Regions from separate parts of the Variovorax sp. RA8 genome, predicted to be linked through region 1. Evidence: predicted binding sites of a transcription regulator. Region 1 holds the regulator's gene; each other region holds the start of a gene.
The links. Region 1 encodes LexA, which represses DNA repair genes until DNA is damaged. Its sites were predicted from a motif close to ACTGTATNNNNATACAGT; they were not measured.

Region 1 (6,127 bases):
CCGCCAAAGCTGGGCATCAGCGTCGCGACGAGGTGGCCGGCTGCGTACCACAGCATGGTGCAGGCCAGCAGCAGCCGCCGATCCCAGCCCGCGACCACGGCGGCCAGCAAGGGTGCGCCGAAGCACACCACCGCCGCCGCGGCGGTGATCAGCTGGCCCGCCGTGGCCGCGCTGACCTGCAAGGAATTGCTGAGCTCGTTGAGCGTGCCGGGCACCACCATGACCCCGGTGCCGATCACGAAGTTGCCTGCCAGCAAGGCCCAGAGGGACGCCGGCAGGGCGGCGCGCTTCAACGTCGCACCTGCAGCGCGCCCGGATTGACGATGTTGGTCGGGTTGCCCTTGATGAAGCTGACGACGTTGTCGAAAGCTTGGCCGAAATACATCTCGTAACTGTCCTGCTCGACGTAGCCGATGTGCGGCGTGCAGATGCAGTTCTCCAGTCGCAGCAGCGCGTGGCCTTGCAGCGGCGGCTCGCTCTCGAAGACGTCGATCGCTGCCAGCCCGGGCCGCCCGCGATTGAGCGCGGCGAGCAGCGCATCCTGTTCCACAAGTTCCGCGCGCGAGGTGTTGACGAAGAGGGCGGTGGGTTTCATGCGCGAGAGGTCCTCGAGCGTGACCAGGCCTCGCGTCTCTTCCGTGAGCCGCAGGTGGATCGACAGCACGTCGGCCGCGGCGAAGAAGGCCTCGCGGTTCGGCGCCACCTGAAAGCCGTCGGAGCGGGCGCGGGCGCAGCTCTCTTCGCGCCCCCAGATCACCACCTGCATGCCGAAGGCCTGGCCATAGCGCGCCACCAATTGCCCGATGCGGCCGTAGCCCCAGATGCACAGCGTCTTGCCCTTGAGCACCGAGCCCAGTCCGAAGTTGGGCGGCATGGAGGCGGACTTGAGTCCCGATTGCTGCCAGGCGCCATGCTTGAGGTTGCTGATGTACTGCGGCAGGCGGCGCATCGCCGCCATGATGAGCGCCCAGGTGAGCTCGGCCGGCGCCAGCGGCGAGCCCGAGCCTTCGGCGACTGCAACGCCATGCTCGGTGCATGCATTGACGTCGATGTGGGGGCCGGCCCGCCCGGTTTGCGAGATCAGCTTGAGCTTGGGCAGCTTCTCGATCAGCTGGCGCGAGATCTGGGTGCGTTCGCGGATCAGCACGATCACGTCGGCATCCTTGAGCCTCACCGAGAGCTGTCCGATGCCCTTGACCGTGTTGGTGTAGACCTTGGCGGCATACGCGTCGAGCTTGGAGGCACAGCGCAGTTTGCGCACTGCGTCCTGATAGTCGTCGAGGATCACGATGTTCATGGCGTGCCATTGTGCCTCGCACTATCAGGGGGCCTGTGCGCCATGCGCCAGAAGCGCAGGGCGCTCCTGGGACATGCTCCGCGCGACGGGCGCTCAGCGCGCCCGGACCCAGGGCGCCGCGGTCGTCAATGCAGATGGCCGGGCGAGGGTGCGGCGCCTGCCGCTTCGAGGGCGGCCAGCCGGTCGAGTTCGGCGCAGACGTCCGCCATGCGGCCGGAGATCACGACTCGGCCGGTGCTTGGCCCCTTGTGTTGCGCATCGACCGTGCGCACCACGCGCAGCGGGCGGGGCGGTGCCGACAGGCGGGATGCCGGCGCGGCGGGACGCACGGCGCAACTGGGGCGGATGCCGACGTAACGGAGGCCGGAGGCGCTTCGGCGGCGCGACGGTATCCAGCGGCTGGCCAGCGATTGAAGGGGCATGAACAGGTCGACGAAGCTGAGCAGAGCGATTCCCATGTGAACTCCATGAAGGTCAGAGATTGAACACAGGCAGGATTGCTTTCGCCGGCCGCGACAGGGTGATGGCCCTTGGCCATACGCCCGCCACCTGTCGCAGCCGCTGGGGCAGCATGAGCGGGTTCGCTCATTGCCGCCTTGTGCGGCTACATCAGCATCGTGTTGCGGATCAGGCCGACGGCGAGGCCCTCGATCTCGAAGGGCTCGCCCGGCTGCACGATGATGGTGGGATAGTCGGGGTTCTCGGCGTGCAGTTCGATGACTTGCTTGTTGCGCTTGAGGCGCTTGACTGTGACCTCGTCGCCCAGTCGGGCCACGACGATCTGGCCGTTGCGGGCCTCCTTGGTGGCCTGCACGGCGAGCAGATCGCCGTCCATGATGCCGGCATCGCGCATGGACATGCCGCGCACCTTGAGCAAGTAGTCGGGTTGCCGCTGGAACAGCGTGTTCTCCACATAGTAGGTCTGGTCCACGTGCTCCTGCGCCAGGATGGGGGAACCGGCGGCGACGCGCCCGATCAACGGCAGCGCGAGCTGGGCCATGCCGGGCAGTGAGAGCGAGAACTGGTTGTTGCGCGATTCGTTCAGCGAGCGCAGCGCATCGCCCTTGAGCCGGATGCCACGCGAGGTGCCGCTCACGAGCTCGATGACGCCCTTGCGCGCCAAGGCCTGCAGATGCTCCTCGGCCGCATTGGCGGACTTGAAGCCCAGCTCGGCGGCGATCTCGGCACGGGTGGGCGGCGCGCCAGTGCGTGCGATGGCGCTCTGGATGAGGTCCAGAATCTGTTGCTGGCGGGCGGTAAGCTTGGCGGCGAACTGCATTGACGACTCCTTGCGGCACTGGCTGAATATCCAGTACCTGTATTTTTAACCAGTTTCCGGAGCTTTGGCAAGTCATGGCCGACAACATCAGCGAAGGCAGGCGTCGTGTGGTCGTCCTGGGCACGGGCGGCACCATCGCGGGCCGCTCGGGTTCGGCGGCCGACAACGTCGGCTACACCGCCGCCCAAGTGGGGGTGACCGAACTGCTCGAGGGCATTGCGGCGCCCGCGGGCATCGTGCTGCAGACCGAGCAGGTGGCGCAGGTCGACAGCAAGGACATGGGCTACGCGATCTGGCGCAGCGTGGCCGAGCGCTGTGCTCATTGGCTGGCACAGCCCGACGTGGCAGGCGTGGTCATCACCCACGGCACCGATACCTTGGAGGAAACCGCATTCTTCCTTCAGTCGGTGTTGGCGCCGTCCAAGCCGGTGGTACTGACCAGCGCCATGCGGCCGGCGACCGCGCTGACGCCCGACGGCCCGCAGAACCTGCGCGATGCCGTCGCGGTGGCAGCGAGCCCTGGTGCAAGGGGCGTGGTGGCGGTGTGCGCGGGCACGGTGCACAGCGCCTTCGATGTGCAGAAGGTACACACCTACCGGGTCGACGCCTTCGGTTCCGGCGATGCGGGGCCGGTGGCCTATGTGGAAGAGGGCGGCTTGCGCGAGCTCAGGAACTGGCCCGCCTCGTCGCCGGAGCCGGCACGCCTGTGTTTCGACCTTATGCGGCAGGCCACCCGCTGGCCGCGGGTGGAGATCCTGGTGAGCCACGCGGAAGCGCGCGGCAGCATCATCGACGCGCTGGTCCTGGAGCGGCAAGCAGGCACTGCGGAGCCGGTGCAGGGCCTGGTGCTCGCGGCGACTGGCAACGGCACCCTGCATGAGGCGCTGGAAGCGGCCGCGCTGCGGGCGCAGTCGGCGGGCATTGCGGTCGTGCGCGCCACGCGTTGCCCTCAGGGGCGCATTCTTCCCACGCCGGGTGCGCCGCTGCGCGACGCCAGCGCACTGACGCCGGCGAAGGCGCGCATCGCGCTGGTGCTGGAATTGATGGCCACCCAGGCTGGCGGCGCCTGAGCGCATGTTCGAGGCTCTGCGCTCGCACGCCTGGCTCTATCCGGCGCTGGAGGTGGTCCACATCGTCGGCATCGCGCTGCTGCTCGGCAATCTGGTGGCGCTCGAGATGCGGGTGTTCGGGCGCGCTGCCGTCCTGCCAGTGGCGGCCATGGCCAGGTTGTCGCTCTCGATCGCCGCCGGCGGCTTCGCACTCGCGGCGGCCAGCGGTTCGCTGATGTTCGCCACCCAGCCGGCGGAACTCCTGGCGAACCAGACTTTCCTGGTCAAGATGGGCCTGCTGGTGGCCGCCGGCTTCAACGCGGGGTGGTTCCATCTGCGCGGCTCGCTGCGCAAACTCGATGCGATGGCGCGGGTACAGATGTTGTTATCTACTGCGATCTGGCTGGCCGTCGTGTTCTGTGGCCGCTGGATCGCCTACTGAAGAGGAGCTTTGCCGATGAAACGTCGCCATATCGTCATCGCCGCCGCGTCCTTGCCGCTGGCCACCCCCGTCGCCTGGGCGCACCATGGCTGGAGCAGCTTCGACCAGGACCGTCCGATCTATCTCGAAGGGACGGTGGCGCGGGTGCGGTGGCAGAACCCGCATGCGGCACTGTTGCTCGACGTCCCGTCGGGGCTCAAGGTGCCGGCCGACCTGGCGAAGCGGGCGCTGCCGGGGCAGAGCGCCCCGGTCGACGGGCCAGGCTTGCTCGCGCGGGCGGTCGTGCCTCGCCGCACCGATCGCCAGTGGGAGCTCGAACTGGCCCCGCTGACGCGCATGGAGGCGTGGAAGGTCGCGGAGATCAAGCCCGGCACCGCCGTCTCTGCCGTGGGCTTCACGCTCAAGGAAGAAAAGGGAGAGCCCGTGATGCGCGTCGAATACCTGTTCGTCGACGGCAAGGCCTACGGGCTGCGTTCCAGCCCCGCCTGACGATCAGCTCGCCAGGGCGGCCAGCGCGCGCTGGGTGATGTCGTCGACGCTGCCGACGCCGCTGATCGCGCGGTACTTCGGCGCGGCGCCGGGTTCGGCCTTGGCCCAGGCTGCGTAGTAGTCGACCAGCGGCCGGGTCTGCTGGCTGTAGACCTCGAGGCGGTGGCGCACGGTTTCTTCCTTGTCGTCGTCGCGCTGGATCAGGTCTTCGCCCGTGACGTCGTCCTTGCCCTCGACCTTCGGCGGGTTGAACTTGACGTGGTAGATGCGCCCGGACGCCGGGTGCGAGCGGCGTCCGCTCATGCGCTCGATGATGTCGGCAAAGGGCACGTCGATCTCGAGCACGTAGTCGAGCTTGACGTTGGCCGCGCGCATGGCATCGGCCTGCGGGATGGTGCGGGGAAAGCCGTCGAAGAGGAAGCCCTGGGCGCAGTCCGGCAGCGCGAGGCGCTCCTTGACCAGGTCGATGATCAGGTCGTCGCTCACCAGGGCGCCGGAGGCCATTACCGCCTTGGCCTGCAGGCCGAGCGGGGTGCCGGCCTTGACGGCCGCGCGCAGCATGTCGCCGGTGGAGATTTGAGGAATGCCGTACTTCTGGCAGATGAAGGCAGCCTGTGTGCCCTTGCCCGCCCCGGGGGCGCCCAACAAAATCAGTCTCATGGTGTCCTCGGAGGTTCTTCGATCTTCTGTCGCGCCTGGCATGCCGGGGACGGCGTTGCACGGGCGGAGTTGCGTCGAGGATAGCACGCACTCTCGAGCGAACCCGCCCGATGGCGGGCGTGTCAGGCGGCGAAAAGGGCGCGGACCCGCGCGAGGTCTTCGGGCGTGTCGATGCCCGGGCCGGGCGCATGCGCGCTCACATGCACGGCGATGCGATACCCGTGCCACTGGGCGCGCAACTGTTCCAGTGCCTCGGTCGCTTCCACCGGTGCCGGCGGCAGATCCGGGAACTGCCGCACGAAGCCCGCTCGGTAGCCATAGATGCCGATATGGCGCAGCGGTGCCGGGGAGGCCGGCAAGCCCGTCGGCCCGTTCTTCGCGAAGCCGTCGCGCCACCACGGAATCGGCGCCCGGCTGAAGTAGAGCGCGTTGCCCCGCGCGTCGAGAACCGTCTTGACGACATTGGGATTGAGGAAGTCCTCGAGGGAATCGATCGCATGCGCGGCCGTGCTCATCGCCGCGTCGGGGTGTGAAGCCAGGGTCTGCGCCACGGCGTCGATCAACGAGGGATCGATCAGCGGCTCGTCGCCCTGGACGTTCACCACGATCTCGTCGTCCGCCAGGCCGAGCTGGATGCAGGCCTCGGCGAGACGGTCGCTGCCGCTGGCATGGTCGGTGCGGGTCAGCAAAACCTCAACGCCGTGCGCCTCGCAGGCGGCGACGATGCGGGCGTCGTCGGCGGCGACCACCACGCGCTCGGCACCGGACTGCCGTGAACGCTGCGCGACGCGCACCACCATGGGCACCCCGGCAATGTCCGCCAGGGGCTTGTCGGGCAGTCGCGTCGAGGCGAGCCGCGCCGGGATCAGGACGGCATAGCGCAAGCTTAGAGCCCCAGTTCCTCGTCGGAC
Region 2 (6,127 bases), 2.3 Mb from region 1:
GGTCAGGCCGTCCTTCGGGTCGGCATAGACGGTGATGATCTTCTCGGGCGAGGAGTGCGCCACTTCCTCGATGTCCATGCCGCCCTCGCTGGACGCGATGAAGGCCACCTTCTGCGTTGCGCGGTCGGTCACGGCGGAGACGTAGTACTCCTTCTGGATGTCGGCGCCGTCCTCGATGTAGAGGCGGCGGACCTTCTGGCCTTCGGGGCCGGTCTGGTGCGTCTTGAGCTGCATGCCGAGGATCTCGCCGGCGAGCTTCTTGACGTCGTCGATGCTCTTGGCGACCTTCACGCCGCCGCCCTTGCCGCGGCCGCCCGCGTGGATCTGGGCCTTGACCACCCACACGGGGCCGCCGAGTTTCTGCGCGGCTTCGACCGCCTCCTGCACCGTGTACGCTGGGATGCCTCGCGGCACAGGCACGCCGAACTTGGCAAGAATTTCCTTGCCTTGGTACTCGTGAATCTTCATGAGGGTGTCTCTCGGGAACGAGGGTTGGGAACGGGAGATTTCGTGTTGCCCTCGGGCCGCGGCGCTCGGGGGTGGCCGGGCGGAGGACAGCAGGGGACTGTATCATGGTGCGCCGCACCAACGGCGTGCCGTCGCTGCGGCCACTACGTAATTTCTTCTTACGCCCCCGAGGCAATCCGAGGCTCCACCATGCCCAAGGTCTTCATCGACGGCGAGGCCGGCACCACCGGCCTCCAGATCCGCGAGCGGCTGCAGAAGATGCCGCAGGTCGAACTCGTGAGCATCGCCCCCGAATTGCGCAAGGACGTGGCTGCCAAGCGCGAGCTGATGGCGGGCGTCGACCTGGTGGTGCTCTGCCTGCATGACGACGCGGCGCGCGAATCCGTGGCGCTCATCGACCAGCTCGAAGGCCACGGCCGCCGTCCCAAGATCATCGACGCCTCGACGGCGCACCGCACGGCTGCCGGCTGGGTGTTCGGCTTTCCCGAACTGGTGGCGGGCCAGAAAGACGCGGTGGCCAAGGCCGAGCGCGTGGCCAATCCCGGCTGCTATGCGACCGGCGCCATCGCCATCGTCCGCCCGCTGGTCGATGCCGGCCTGCTGCCGGCCGGCCACGCGATCGCCCTGCCCTCCGTCAGCGGCTACTCGGGCGGCGGCCGCACCATGATCGAGGCCTACGAGAAGGGCGAAGCGCCGCTGTTCGAGACCTACGCCCTGGGCCTCAAGCACAAGCACATCCCCGAAATCATGAAGTACACCGGCCTGACGCGCCGGCCGGTGTTCATCCCCTCAGTGGGCAACTTCAAGCAGGGCATGCTGGTGCAGCTACCCTTGCATCTGGACGACCTCCCCGGCAAGCCCAGGGCCCGAGACCTGCAGGAGGCGCTGGCGGCGCACTACGCCCAGAGCAACACGCCGGAGCAGTTCGTGAAGGTGCTGCCACCCACCGAGGACGGCAAGCTCGACGCGCTGGGGCTGAACGACACCAACGACCTCGAGATCCGGGTGTTCCCGAACGAGGACCACCGCCATGCCGTCGTCATTGCCCGCCTGGACAACCTGGGCAAGGGCGCCAGCGGTGCCGCGGTACAGAACCTGAAGCTGATGCTGGGGCTCTGAGCCGCTCTGGGCTCAGGCCCCTCATTCGTCGGACCCCTCGCGCAGTACCTTGGCCACCACGGCCGCGGCGAAGCCGCGCGCCAACATGAATCGGACCTGCCTGGCCCGCTCGCCCGCGTTTTGCGGCGGCACGCCGAAGCGCTGGCGCCAGACTCCGCGCGCTCGGTCGAGCTCGCTGGCCGCAAGACTGGCCACCGCCTCGGCCACTGCCTCCGGCGCAACGCCCTTGTGCAGCAGTTCCTGGCGCACGCGCGCCGCGCCGTGACGTGCCGCGCGCTGGTGCAATACCGACTGCACCACCCTCGCCTCGCTGATGAAGTCCTTGGCGGCCAGCTCGTCGAGCGCACGTGCCAGCGAGCCGGGCTCTTCCTCGTACCTGGCCAGCTTGCGCTCGAGTTCGCTGCGCGAGTGCTCGCGTTGCCCGAGCAGTCGCAGTGCGCGACCCTTGAGGGAAGGAGCACTGGAAGCCATCACCGGTGATCAAGCCCCGGATGCGCCCTCGCCCGCGTCCTCGGGCAGGAGCGGTATGCCCAGCGACTCGCGCACCTTGTTCTCGATCTCTCGCGAGAGCGTCGGGTTCTCGCGCAGGAACTCGCGCGCGTTGTCCCGGCCCTGTCCGATCTTCTCGCCGTTGTAGGCGTACCAGGCGCCCGACTTGTCGACGATCTTGGCGGTCACGCCCATATCGATGATCTCGCCCTCGCGGCTGATGCCCTCGCCGAACAGGATGTCGAACTCGGCCGTCTTGAAGGGCGGCGAGACCTTGTTCTTCACCACCTTGACCTTGGTCTCGTTGCCGATCGCCTCGTCGCCCTTCTTGATGGTGCCGATGCGGCGGATGTCCAGGCGCACCGAGGCGTAGAACTTCAGTGCATTGCCGCCGGTGGTGGTCTCGGGCGAGCCGAACATCACGCCGATCTTCATGCGGATCTGGTTGATGAAGATGACCATGCAGTTGGTCTTCTTGATGGTGGCGGTGAGCTTGCGCAACGCCTGGCTCATGAGCCGCGCCTGCAGGCCGGGCAGCGAGTCGCCCATCTCGCCTTCGATTTCGGCCTTGGGCGTGAGCGCGGCCACCGAGTCGACGACGATCAGGTCGACCGCGCCCGAGCGCACCAGCGAGTCGACGATCTCCAGGGCCTGCTCGCCGGTATCGGGCTGGCTGATCAGCAGGTCGGACAGGTTTACGCCCAGCTTCTGCGCGTACTGAACGTCCAGCGCATGCTCGGCATCGACGAAGGCGCAGGTGCCGGCCTGCTTCTGCATCTGGGCGATGACCTGCAGCGTGAGCGTGGTCTTGCCCGAGGATTCCGGGCCGTAGATCTCGATCACGCGGCCGCGCGGCAGGCCGCCGACCCCCAGGGCGATGTCCAGGCCCAGCGAGCCGGTGGAAACCACCTGGATGTCCTCCAGCGCCTCGCCCTCGCCCAACCGCATGATGGTGCCCTTGCCGAATTGCTTCTCGATCTGGGCCAGGGCGGCCTGCAGGGCCTTGGCTTTTTCGCTGCCCGCGACCGAGATGCTGCTGCCTTTGACGAGTGCGTCCATGTGGGGAACTCCTTGAAGATCAATGGGTTGTGTTGGATTCATCCAATCTGCTTTTAATCACAGGCTGGATGCTTGAACAGTAGTGTAGGGATTGGTGGCTTCGAGTAGATCTATTTTTTGGTCAGTTTGATTTACTATCGATCGAACGTGACAGACCCCACATTTCCGATCGACCCCGACGCGTGGCGCCAGACCCACCTGGGCCGTCTGCTGGGCCACGCCATGCGCCGCTTTGACGAGCGCGTGCTTGCGTTGATGGCGCACGATGCCGACGTGCCCCTTGCGCTGTCGAACCTCGCGGCGCGCGCGCAGGTGAGCGCGGCGCACATCCACATCACGCGCCATCTATCGAGCGATGGCTCGCGCCTGACCGAACTCGCCGAGCGCGCGGGCATGACCAAGCAAGCCATGGGCGCGCTGGTCGACCAGTGCGAGGCCTGGGGTCTGGTGACGCGCGGCCCCGATGAGCGCGATGCGCGCGCCCGGCGCGTGCTGTTCACCGCCGACGGCCTGGCCTGGCTGGAGGCCTTCCGCAAGGCGGTGGCGCAGGCCGAGCGCGAGTTCCGCGCCAGCGTCGGCGACGAGATCGCCACCGTGGTTTCCATCGGACTCGAAGCCTATGCGGCCGCCTAGAATCCAAGGCGGGAGACGGCCCGGCGGCCCGCGCAAGCCCGCCATGTCTGGAGACGCGGCATGCGAATACTGATTGCGGAAGACGACCAGGTGCTGGCCGATGCGCTGCTGCGCAGCCTGCGCACCTCGGGCTCGGCGGTGGACCACGTGGCCACCGGCTCGCAAGCCGATGCCGCGCTGATGACCAACAGCGAATTCGACCTGCTGATCCTCGACCTGGGCCTGCCCAACATGCACGGCCTCGACATCCTCAAGCGCCTGCGCGCCCGCGGCTCGCAGCTGCCGGTGCTGGTGCTGACCGCCGCCGACAGCGTGGAGGAGAGAGTCAAGGGCCTGGACTACGGCGCCGACGATTACATGGCCAAGCCCTTCTCGCTGCAGGAGCTCGAGGCGCGCGTGCGGGCGCTCACCCGGCGCGGCATGGGCGCCACGAGCAATTCCATCAAGCACGGCCCGCTGGTCTACGACCAGGCCGGCCGGGTGGCGACCATCGACGGCAAGATGATCGAGCTGTCGGCGCGCGAGCTGGGCCTGCTAGAGGTGCTCCTGCAGCGCGCTGGCCGGCTGGTGAGCAAGGACCAGCTGGTCGAGCGCTTGTGCGAATGGGGCGAAGAGGTAAGCCTCAACGCGATCGAGGTCTACATCCACCGTTTGCGCAAGAAGATCGAGAAGGGCCCGATCCACATCGCCACCGTGCGCGGCCTCGGCTACTGCCTCGAAAAAATCCCCTGACCCGTCCTCCTGCCCAAAGCGCTCGGTGAAGCTCTTCCAGCGCGCGCAGCGCTCCCTCTTCGGCGAGATCCTCGATTGGATGCTCACGCCGCTCCTGCTGCTGGTGCCAGTCAGCATCGGCGTGACCTGGCTGGTGGCGCAGGGCATCGCCAATGCGCCCTTCGACCGCACGCTCGACTACAACATCCGCGCGCTGGCCAAGCTGGTGGATGCGACGCTGCACGGCGAGGGCTTCGTGCTGAGCCCTTCGGCGCGCGAGATCCTGAGCGCGCACGACGCGGACCACGTGTACTTCCAGTTGCAGGACGGGGACGGCCGGCTGCTCGCCGGAGAGCCCGACCTGCCGCACCCCAATACCGATGACCTGCCCACGCCGGGCGTGGTCTACCTGCACAACGGGGACATCCACGGCCAGCCGGTGCGCGTGGCCTCGTTGTGGATCGCCGGCAGCACGCCCGAAGCGCCACCGGCCCTGCTGCAGCTGGCCGAGACGCGCGAGAAGCAATCGGTGCTCGCCACCGAGATCATCAAGGGCGTGCTGCTGCCGCAGTTCGCGATCCTGCCGCTGGCGGTGCTGCTGATCTGGCTGGCGCTGGTGCGCGGCATCAAGCCGCTGTCGGTGATCGAGGCTCGCATCCGCGAGCGCCGCCCCGGCGACCTGAGCCCGCTGGACGAGTCCTCGGTGCCGCTCGAGGTGGTGCCGCTGGTGCTGTCGGTCAACGAGCTGTTGAACAAGCTCAACGACTCCATCGGCACGCAGAAGCGCTTCCTGGCGGATGCGGCGCACCAGCTCAAGACGCCGCTCGCGGGGTTGCGCATGCAGGCCGATCTGGCGCAGCGCGAGGGCGCCAATGCCGACGAGCTCAAGCAATCGCTCAAGCAGATCGGCCGGGCGAGCGTGCGCGCCACGCACACGGTGAACCAGCTGCTCTCGCTGGCACGCGCCGAGGGCAGCGGCGCGGCTGTGGCGCGCCAGCCCTGCGACCTGGCGAAGCTCACCATCGAGGTGGTGCGCGAGGCCGTGCCGCGCGCCATCGAGAAGCGCATCGACCTGGGCTACGACGGGGCCGAGGCGGGTGCGCCGGGCGTGGTGCTCGAAGGCAATCCCACGCTGCTGAAGGAGCTGGTGCGCAACCTCGTGGACAACGCGATCAACTACACGCCCTCGGCGCCCGGCCGGCCGGGCGTGATCACCGCGCGCGTGCTGGGCGACCCCTTCGGCCGCATCATCGTGCTGCAGGTGGAGGACAACGGCCCAGGCATTGCAGAGAGCGAGCGCGAGCTGGTGTTCGAGCCCTTCTACCGGGTCCTCGGCAATGAGGCCGACGGCTCGGGCCTGGGCCTGCCGATCGTGCTCGAGATCGCGCGGCAGCACTATGCGACGGTGGTTCTGGAAGACGCACGCCCCGGCCAGCAGCCGCCCGGCGCGCGCTTCAGCCTGCGCTTCGACGCCAACGAGCGGGGGCAGGCCTAAGGGCGGGAGCTGGCGGGGGCAGGGCTTTCGTCCTTGCGGATCTGCAGCAGCTGCGGACGGATCTGCTGGCTCAGCCGCTCCGGCTCGCGCTGGCCCAGGCGCGCGGGGACGGCGCCGAACAGGGCGAGCCCGCCGCGCGCCCAGGCGAAGTAG
Region 3 (6,127 bases), on a different replicon from region 1:
TGCGCATGGGCGGGCCGCCCGCCTTCGCGCCAGCGAGGTCGAGCGCGCGGTGGATCGCCGTGAGCATGCCCAGCGCCAGGACGTCGACCTTGATGAGCCCGGTCGAATCGAGGTCGTCCTTGTCCCACTGGATGATGGAACGGTTGTCCATCGCGGCGTTCTCGACCGGGACCAGCCGGCTGACCTTGTCGCGGCCGATCACGAAGCCGCCCGGGTGCTGGCTCAGATGCCGGGGGAAGCCGCGGATCGTGTCGGCGAGCGTCAGCCAGTGCACGACCGCCGGGTCGGTCGGATCGATGCCGTTTTCGAGCAGGCACGCCTCGCTGATCCACTTCTCGTCGGTCCCGTAGGCGGTCTTGGCCAGACGGTCGACCTTGTCCGTATCGATCCCCATCGCCTTGCCCACGTCGCGCAGCGCCGACTTCGTGCGGTAGGTGGTGGCCACAGCCGTGAGCGCCGCGCGATCGCGCCCGTACTTCTCGTAGACGTACTGCATCGCCTCCTCGCGCCGCTGGTGCTCGAAGTCGACGTCGATGTCGGGCGGCTCCCTGCGCTCCACCGAGATGAAGCGCTCGAAGAGCACCGACATGCGGTCGGGATCGACGTTCGTCACCTCCAGGCAGTAGCACACCGCGCTGTTGGCGGCCGAGCCGCGCCCCTGGCAGAGGATGTTGCGGTCGCGCGCCCAGTGCACGATGTCAGCAACTGTCAGGAAGTAGCTCTCGTATTCGAGCTGCGCAATGATCTTGAGCTCGTGCTCGATCTGCTTGTGCACCTTCTCGGGCAGGCCGTTCGGGTACCGGCGCTTGGCCCCCTCGTACGTGAGCTTGCGCAGGTGCGATGCCGGCGTCTCGCCCTCAGGCACGACCTCGCGCGGGTATTCGTACTTCAGCTCCTCCAGCGAGAAGGTGCACAGGCTCGCCACACGCACGGTCTCCTCCATCCACTCGCCGGGCACCTGGTTCATCAGCGCCGCCCGGCCGCGCAGGTACGCCTCGGCATTGACCTGCAGCGCGTAGCCGGCGGTCGCCACGGTCTTGCCGATGCGCACTGCGGTGAGCACGTCCTGGACCTTCTTGCGTTTGCGGGTGTGCATGACCGGGCTGGAGCTGGCCACGATTCGCAGACCGGTTCTCTCGGCGACCTGCTGGACGATCCAGATGCGCAGATCGTCGTCCATCAGGAGCGGGCGCGGCGCCACGAGCCATGCGCGGCCCGCGAACCAGGTCTTCAGCCACATGGCCTGGGCGAAGAGCGACTCCGTGGTGGCGTCCCGCTCGGGCAGCAGCAGCGCCAGGCAGCCCGGCATCCCGGCCAGGTGCGGCGCCTGGATGTTCTTGCCCTCCACGTCCGTCACCAGGGCGCTGTAGCGGCCCTTGGCGGCCCGCCGGCGCGCAAGGGTGATGCACTCGCAGAGGTTGCCCCAGCCGAGCTTGTTCTGCGCCAGGAACACGATCCTGGCGTGCGGGTGCCCGCTCTGGGTGGTCAGCAGGATCTCGCTGCCGCAGATGAAGTGCAGGCTGGCCTCCCGGGCGGCCAGGTGCGCGCGCACGACGCCCGAGACCGAGCACTCATCGGTGAGAGCAAGGGCGGAGTAGAGTTTGGCAGCAGCGCGCTCTACCAGTTCCTCGGGCTGCGATGCCCCGACGAGGAAGGTGAAGTTCGAGCGGCAGTGCAGCTCGGCAAATGGGGGCGGTCCGTGCATACACTGGATAAAAAACCAGTATCGCACCGCGGCGTGCCTCGCACTTGACCCGGATGCCGGGTCGGCTTTCGAGCTGTCGGGTTTTCGGCCTTTCGGGGCTTGTGTCGCGGGCCTCTCGGACACGATTCCCTAGCGGGCGCAACGCAGAATAACCTAGCGCCGGAAATACCAAAATCCCTAGCATTGGCATTACAATAAACCCTAGCAACGACTAGGCAGCGAAGAATGGCCACGAACTCGACCGCTCCCGTGCAGCAGATGCCGACTCCGGCGCAGCGGCGCTTGGCTGTCGCCCTGCAGATGCTCCATACCCTCCAAGAGGGCGGCACCCATGTTTTCCACACGGGCCAGTTCTCACGCCTGGAGCGTGAGGCTCTGCTTCAGGCCGGCTATCTTCAACTCGTGATTCAGGGCTGGTACATGTCCGCCAGCCCTGCTGCCAAGGCCGGAGACACGACCCCTTGGATCGCCGCGATGAAGGACTTCATTGCGGCGTACTGCGATGCACGCTTTGGAACCGAGTGGTGCGTGTCTGCCGACTACTCCTTGCGGTTGCACGCCGGAACGACGTTGCTCCCCAAACAGGTCGTGGTGCACGCGCGGCAGGGCAAGAACGGAGTGGTCGCTCTGCCAGATGGGTTCTCCCTGATGGACTACCAGGCAAGGGACTTTCCCTCGGCTGACAGACGTGACATCGCCGGCGGGGTCCGCACCATGACGCTGGAGCAGGCGCTTCTAAAGGTACCGGAGAACTTCTTCAGGGCATCGCCACAGGATGCCCAGATCGCTTTGCTTTCCATCACCGATGCATCGGAACTCAGCCGCCTGCTCGCCGACGGCAATCACGGCACGATCGCCGGGCGGCTTGCCGGGGCCTTTCTTGCGGTTGGCCGGGAGGCGATCGCGAACGACATCGTTGGATTCATGAGAGCGTTGGGCAATCAGGTCACGGTGGTCAACCCCTTTTCCGCCCCTCCGCCGATAGTTCTTGGCGGGCGCATCGAGTCGCCACATGTCTCCAGGTTGCGCCTGATGTGGAGCGCGATGCGTGGTGATGTTGCCAGCTCATTCCCAGAAGAGCCGGGCCTGCCAATGGACGTTCCGGCCTTCATGAAGGCTGTCGAGGAGGTCTACGTGACCGATGCATATCACTCCCTCTCCATCGAAGGGTACCGGGTCACGCCCGAACTCATTCGGCGTGTTGCGAGCGGAGAATGGAACGATGAGCGTCACGAGGAAGATCGTCGGTCACGCGACGCAATGGCAGCTCGCGGATATTGGCTTGCACACAACGAGGTCAACCAGTCCATCCTGCAGATCTTCGAAGGGGCCAATCCTGGCGAAGTCTTGAAGCGTGATCACGGCGGCTGGTTCCGCGCGATGTTCTCACCGAGCGTGACAGCCGGTGTTCTGGCGGCTGCCGACCTGGCAGGGTATCGCGGCCATCAGGTCTACATCCGCAACGCGGCGCACGTCCCACCCTCTCGCGAAGCCGTGCGAGACATGATGCCGGTGTTCTTCGAGCTGCTTCGTGACGAACCGCTCGCTTCGGTGCGCGCGGTGTTGGGTCATTTCATGTTTGTGTTCATCCATCCGTATATGGACGGGAATGGCCGAATCGGTCGCTTCATCATGAACTCGATGCTCGCCTCCGGCGGATTCCCTTGGACGGTCCTGCGACTTGAAGATCGCGATAGGTACATGGACGCCCTGAACTCCGCGAGCCGCGATGGCGACATCAAGCCCTTTGCGAAATTTGTGGCTCAGAGCCTTAGGAACGCGGCGGAGGCAAATACCGACGCCCAACTGGCGAGAGACGTCTCGCGCGAGGACAGCGATGAGGAAGACGCGTCACGCCCCCGCGGCTGACCGTACCGGACAGTGGGACCATCGCTCGAACACCATGACGAAAATCGAAGAAGCCATCGCTCGGCACCCCTACATGCTCCACATCGAGCGGATCGTGCGCATCGCTCCGTTGATGACCAATGCCGAGCGCGCCGCGTTGACTGCGTGGGCAGAGGAAGCTGTGGAGAGCGCCGTTCCATTCGATGCGAGCAACTGGCCGGGATGGAGCGCCGTGGCCAGGCGGCTCGCTCATTGAGCTAGACGAACCCGGCGAAGGGTCCCGCTAGCGTTCCTCGTGCGGATCAGGCCATGCAGGGTAGGTGGGTGCTTCGCGCCCGGCAACACCAGTGTGAGGGATGACGCGAGGCGGCAATTCGCGGTTCCGGTTCTAGACTCACGCTATCGTCTTGACCTCCAGCGCGAGCAGGCGCGCGCGTTGCCCGCCCAAAGCCCAAAGCCCCGATCCCGAAACAGCGCCAGCGAAAGCCCCGCGCGCGCAAGTTCGCGCCAGCGCCAGCCCGTCTGCGAAGCCCCGGCGCCGGAAGTTTCGACTGCGCAGGAAGTTGCGCCTGCGAGCCCCGCCCACGCGCGAGCATCAGGAGCGCCGGCGCTCCATCGTGAGCCGTAGCGCCAGCAATAGACGCCGGCCGCCGACGAGCGCGCGAAGCGGGCCTCGTCGGCCTCATGTCCGGGGGCGGTAGGGCGCCGCAGTCAGGAAAAGAATCGGCTCGGAGATCGGGACGCTGCCAGGCTCGAAGACGAATCCCTCGCGCTCCATGACTTGGCGCGCCATGCGCCCGATCATGCGTTTGAGGTGCCTCGCCGTCTCGTCATCGGCCTGAAGCTCTGGCAGGGCCCTCGCCAGGCGCGCCTGGCCAGGCTCCAGGGCCGGCCGCCCGTTCCTGGTGGCCTCTGCCATCTCCTGGAAGAATCCGTCTTCGTTGACAAGCCGCCAGGCGCACTGCGCCGCTGGATCGGCCGCGTACGCACGCCGGAACATGGGGCCGGGATTGAACGGGGGGATGGAAGTCATGGAGGGTCCTTTTCATGTGGATGGACACCCATATAGTCAGCAGCCCCGAAAAAAAACAGCTGCGACCGCAAAAAGTTCGACCGCAGAAGTTTCGTCCGAAGAAGCTCCGCCTGCGGAAGTTTCGACGGCGAAGGGTCCCGCCGGCGCAGCGCTCCGGCCCCGCGGCGTTCCGTGCTCAGCTCCGCCATCGAAGGGTTTGTGCGCGCAGCGGCTTCGCGATCGCAGTTTCAGCGGGCGCGCCGGCTTGCGCCTGGCACCCGCTGCCGCCGGCGGCGCGCCGGGCCGGCCAGGCGCACCCCGCCGCCGGACCAGCAGGCAGCCCCGATTTTGGCTGCGCAGTCAGTGAGCGAGGACCTTCTTGGCCTCGCGCAGGTTGAGCAGGTAGTCCTCTGCGAAGCGACGGGAGCCCCAGGGCGGGCAGCCATCGTTGTAGAAAAACCCGGGTCGGGAGCCGTACGGCTTCCATGCCGAGGTTTGCTGCTCGGTGACGGTCAGATGCAGGTGTGGGTGGTCCTCGTAGACGGCCCACTCGTCGCTTGTTTGGCCCACCAGCTTGTAGTGACGGTTCACGAGGATCCGCTGCTCATCGCTAACCTCCAACGCGGAATACGGAAGCCAGTGGCGCATTTCCCAGTAGACGGGGGATGAGCTGCTGACGAGAAACCGGGGAGCGCGCAGCAAGGTCTCCATGTACGAGATCGCGAAATCGATAGCGTTTGCCGCGGAGATGAACTTGTCGTCGATCACCTCGACCATCTCGCGCGCGAGTTCGTAGCGGCGCTTCTTCACCAGCCACCCGGGCTCGGGAACCTTGCGCAGGGCCTTGCGCATCTCTTCGTCGCTACGTGTGAAGAGGAACGGCCTGCGACCGGATGCTTCTGGCGCGTGGACGCCATGCTTGTGCAGCAGCGACCAGTTAGCCCAACCATTGTTCTTGGCAACGCGGTCTTGAGCCTCGTAGAGGGGAATAGCTTCGGAGCGTTTTAGATCCTTGGCCTGGCGGCGAAGGTATTCGATCTCAACGTCAGAGAAATTCTTGGGCACTGGGGCCTCCAAAGTTCGGCCGCCAATCGGCGATGCGCTCACACATCGAGTCAAGGCGGCAAACACAGGAAGCGCCTAGTCAGTACACGGTGCCGATTCGACTTCGCCTTGTGAGCGGGCTGGCCAACGTGGTAGGGCCGGACCAGAATGTATCCAAAGGTTCTGCTGAGCGCAAGCCAGGGCCGTCGGGGCAGGCCTCAAAGCTCCTACTTGCCTCCGCCTGCCCGACCTGGATTTTCTGAAGCTGCCCAGGCGCGTCCGCAGGGGTAGGGGATAGCCGACGATGTCTATTGCGGCCAGCACGCCAGCGATCGTGAGATAGTCCTGGCGGTACTTTCTGCTCGAGTTTCTGGCTCCTGTCGACACAACTACTCCGTTTCCGCTTATGTGCTACTCCGCCCTGATCAAGGCCGACTTCACGCGGTTCATCCGCCAGTTCGGCGGCGACCTCAAGCTCGAAGAGTTCGCGAAGATCTACTTCGAGCGGCGCACCAACC

Region 2: a site for LexA is predicted at 3,199-3,216, ahead of recA (recombinase RecA). Genes of this name have one in related genera too.
Region 3: a site for LexA is predicted at 1,708-1,725, ahead of E5P3_RS31930 (error-prone DNA polymerase). Genes of this name have one in related genera too.

The regions. Positions count from the first base shown of each region.
Region 1 covers NZ_LR594662.1:3,843,102-3,849,228, reverse strand. The annotation lists gene E5P3_RS18010 (MFS transporter) at 1-293, opposite strand, end outside; gene E5P3_RS18005 (D-2-hydroxyacid dehydrogenase family protein) at 290-1,297, opposite strand; gene E5P3_RS18000 (hypothetical protein) at 1,423-1,755, opposite strand; gene lexA (transcriptional repressor LexA) at 1,902-2,576, opposite strand; gene E5P3_RS17990 (asparaginase) at 2,651-3,646, shown strand; gene E5P3_RS17985 (hypothetical protein) at 3,651-4,067, shown strand; gene E5P3_RS17980 (DUF6152 family protein) at 4,083-4,556, shown strand; gene adk (adenylate kinase) at 4,560-5,216, opposite strand; gene kdsB (3-deoxy-manno-octulosonate cytidylyltransferase) at 5,339-6,100, opposite strand; gene E5P3_RS17965 (Trm112 family protein) at 6,103-6,127, opposite strand, start outside.
Region 2 covers NZ_LR594662.1:6,134,805-6,140,931, reverse strand. The annotation lists gene sucC (ADP-forming succinate--CoA ligase subunit beta) at 1-468, opposite strand, end outside; gene argC (N-acetyl-gamma-glutamyl-phosphate reductase) at 658-1,587, shown strand; gene recX (recombination regulator RecX) at 1,609-2,058, opposite strand; gene recA (recombinase RecA) at 2,068-3,135, opposite strand; gene E5P3_RS29235 (MarR family winged helix-turn-helix transcriptional regulator) at 3,283-3,768, shown strand; gene E5P3_RS29230 (response regulator) at 3,829-4,500, shown strand; gene E5P3_RS29225 (sensor histidine kinase) at 4,526-5,974, shown strand; gene E5P3_RS29220 (sporulation protein) at 5,971-6,127, opposite strand, start outside.
Region 3 covers NZ_LR594663.1:190,262-196,388, reverse strand. The annotation lists gene E5P3_RS31930 (error-prone DNA polymerase) at 1-1,705, opposite strand, end outside; gene E5P3_RS31925 (Fic family protein) at 1,931-3,574, shown strand; gene E5P3_RS31920 (hypothetical protein) at 3,609-3,809, shown strand; gene E5P3_RS31915 (hypothetical protein) at 4,236-4,586, opposite strand; gene E5P3_RS31910 (hypothetical protein) at 4,926-5,630, opposite strand; gene E5P3_RS31905 (SOS response-associated peptidase family protein) at 6,016-6,127, shown strand, end outside.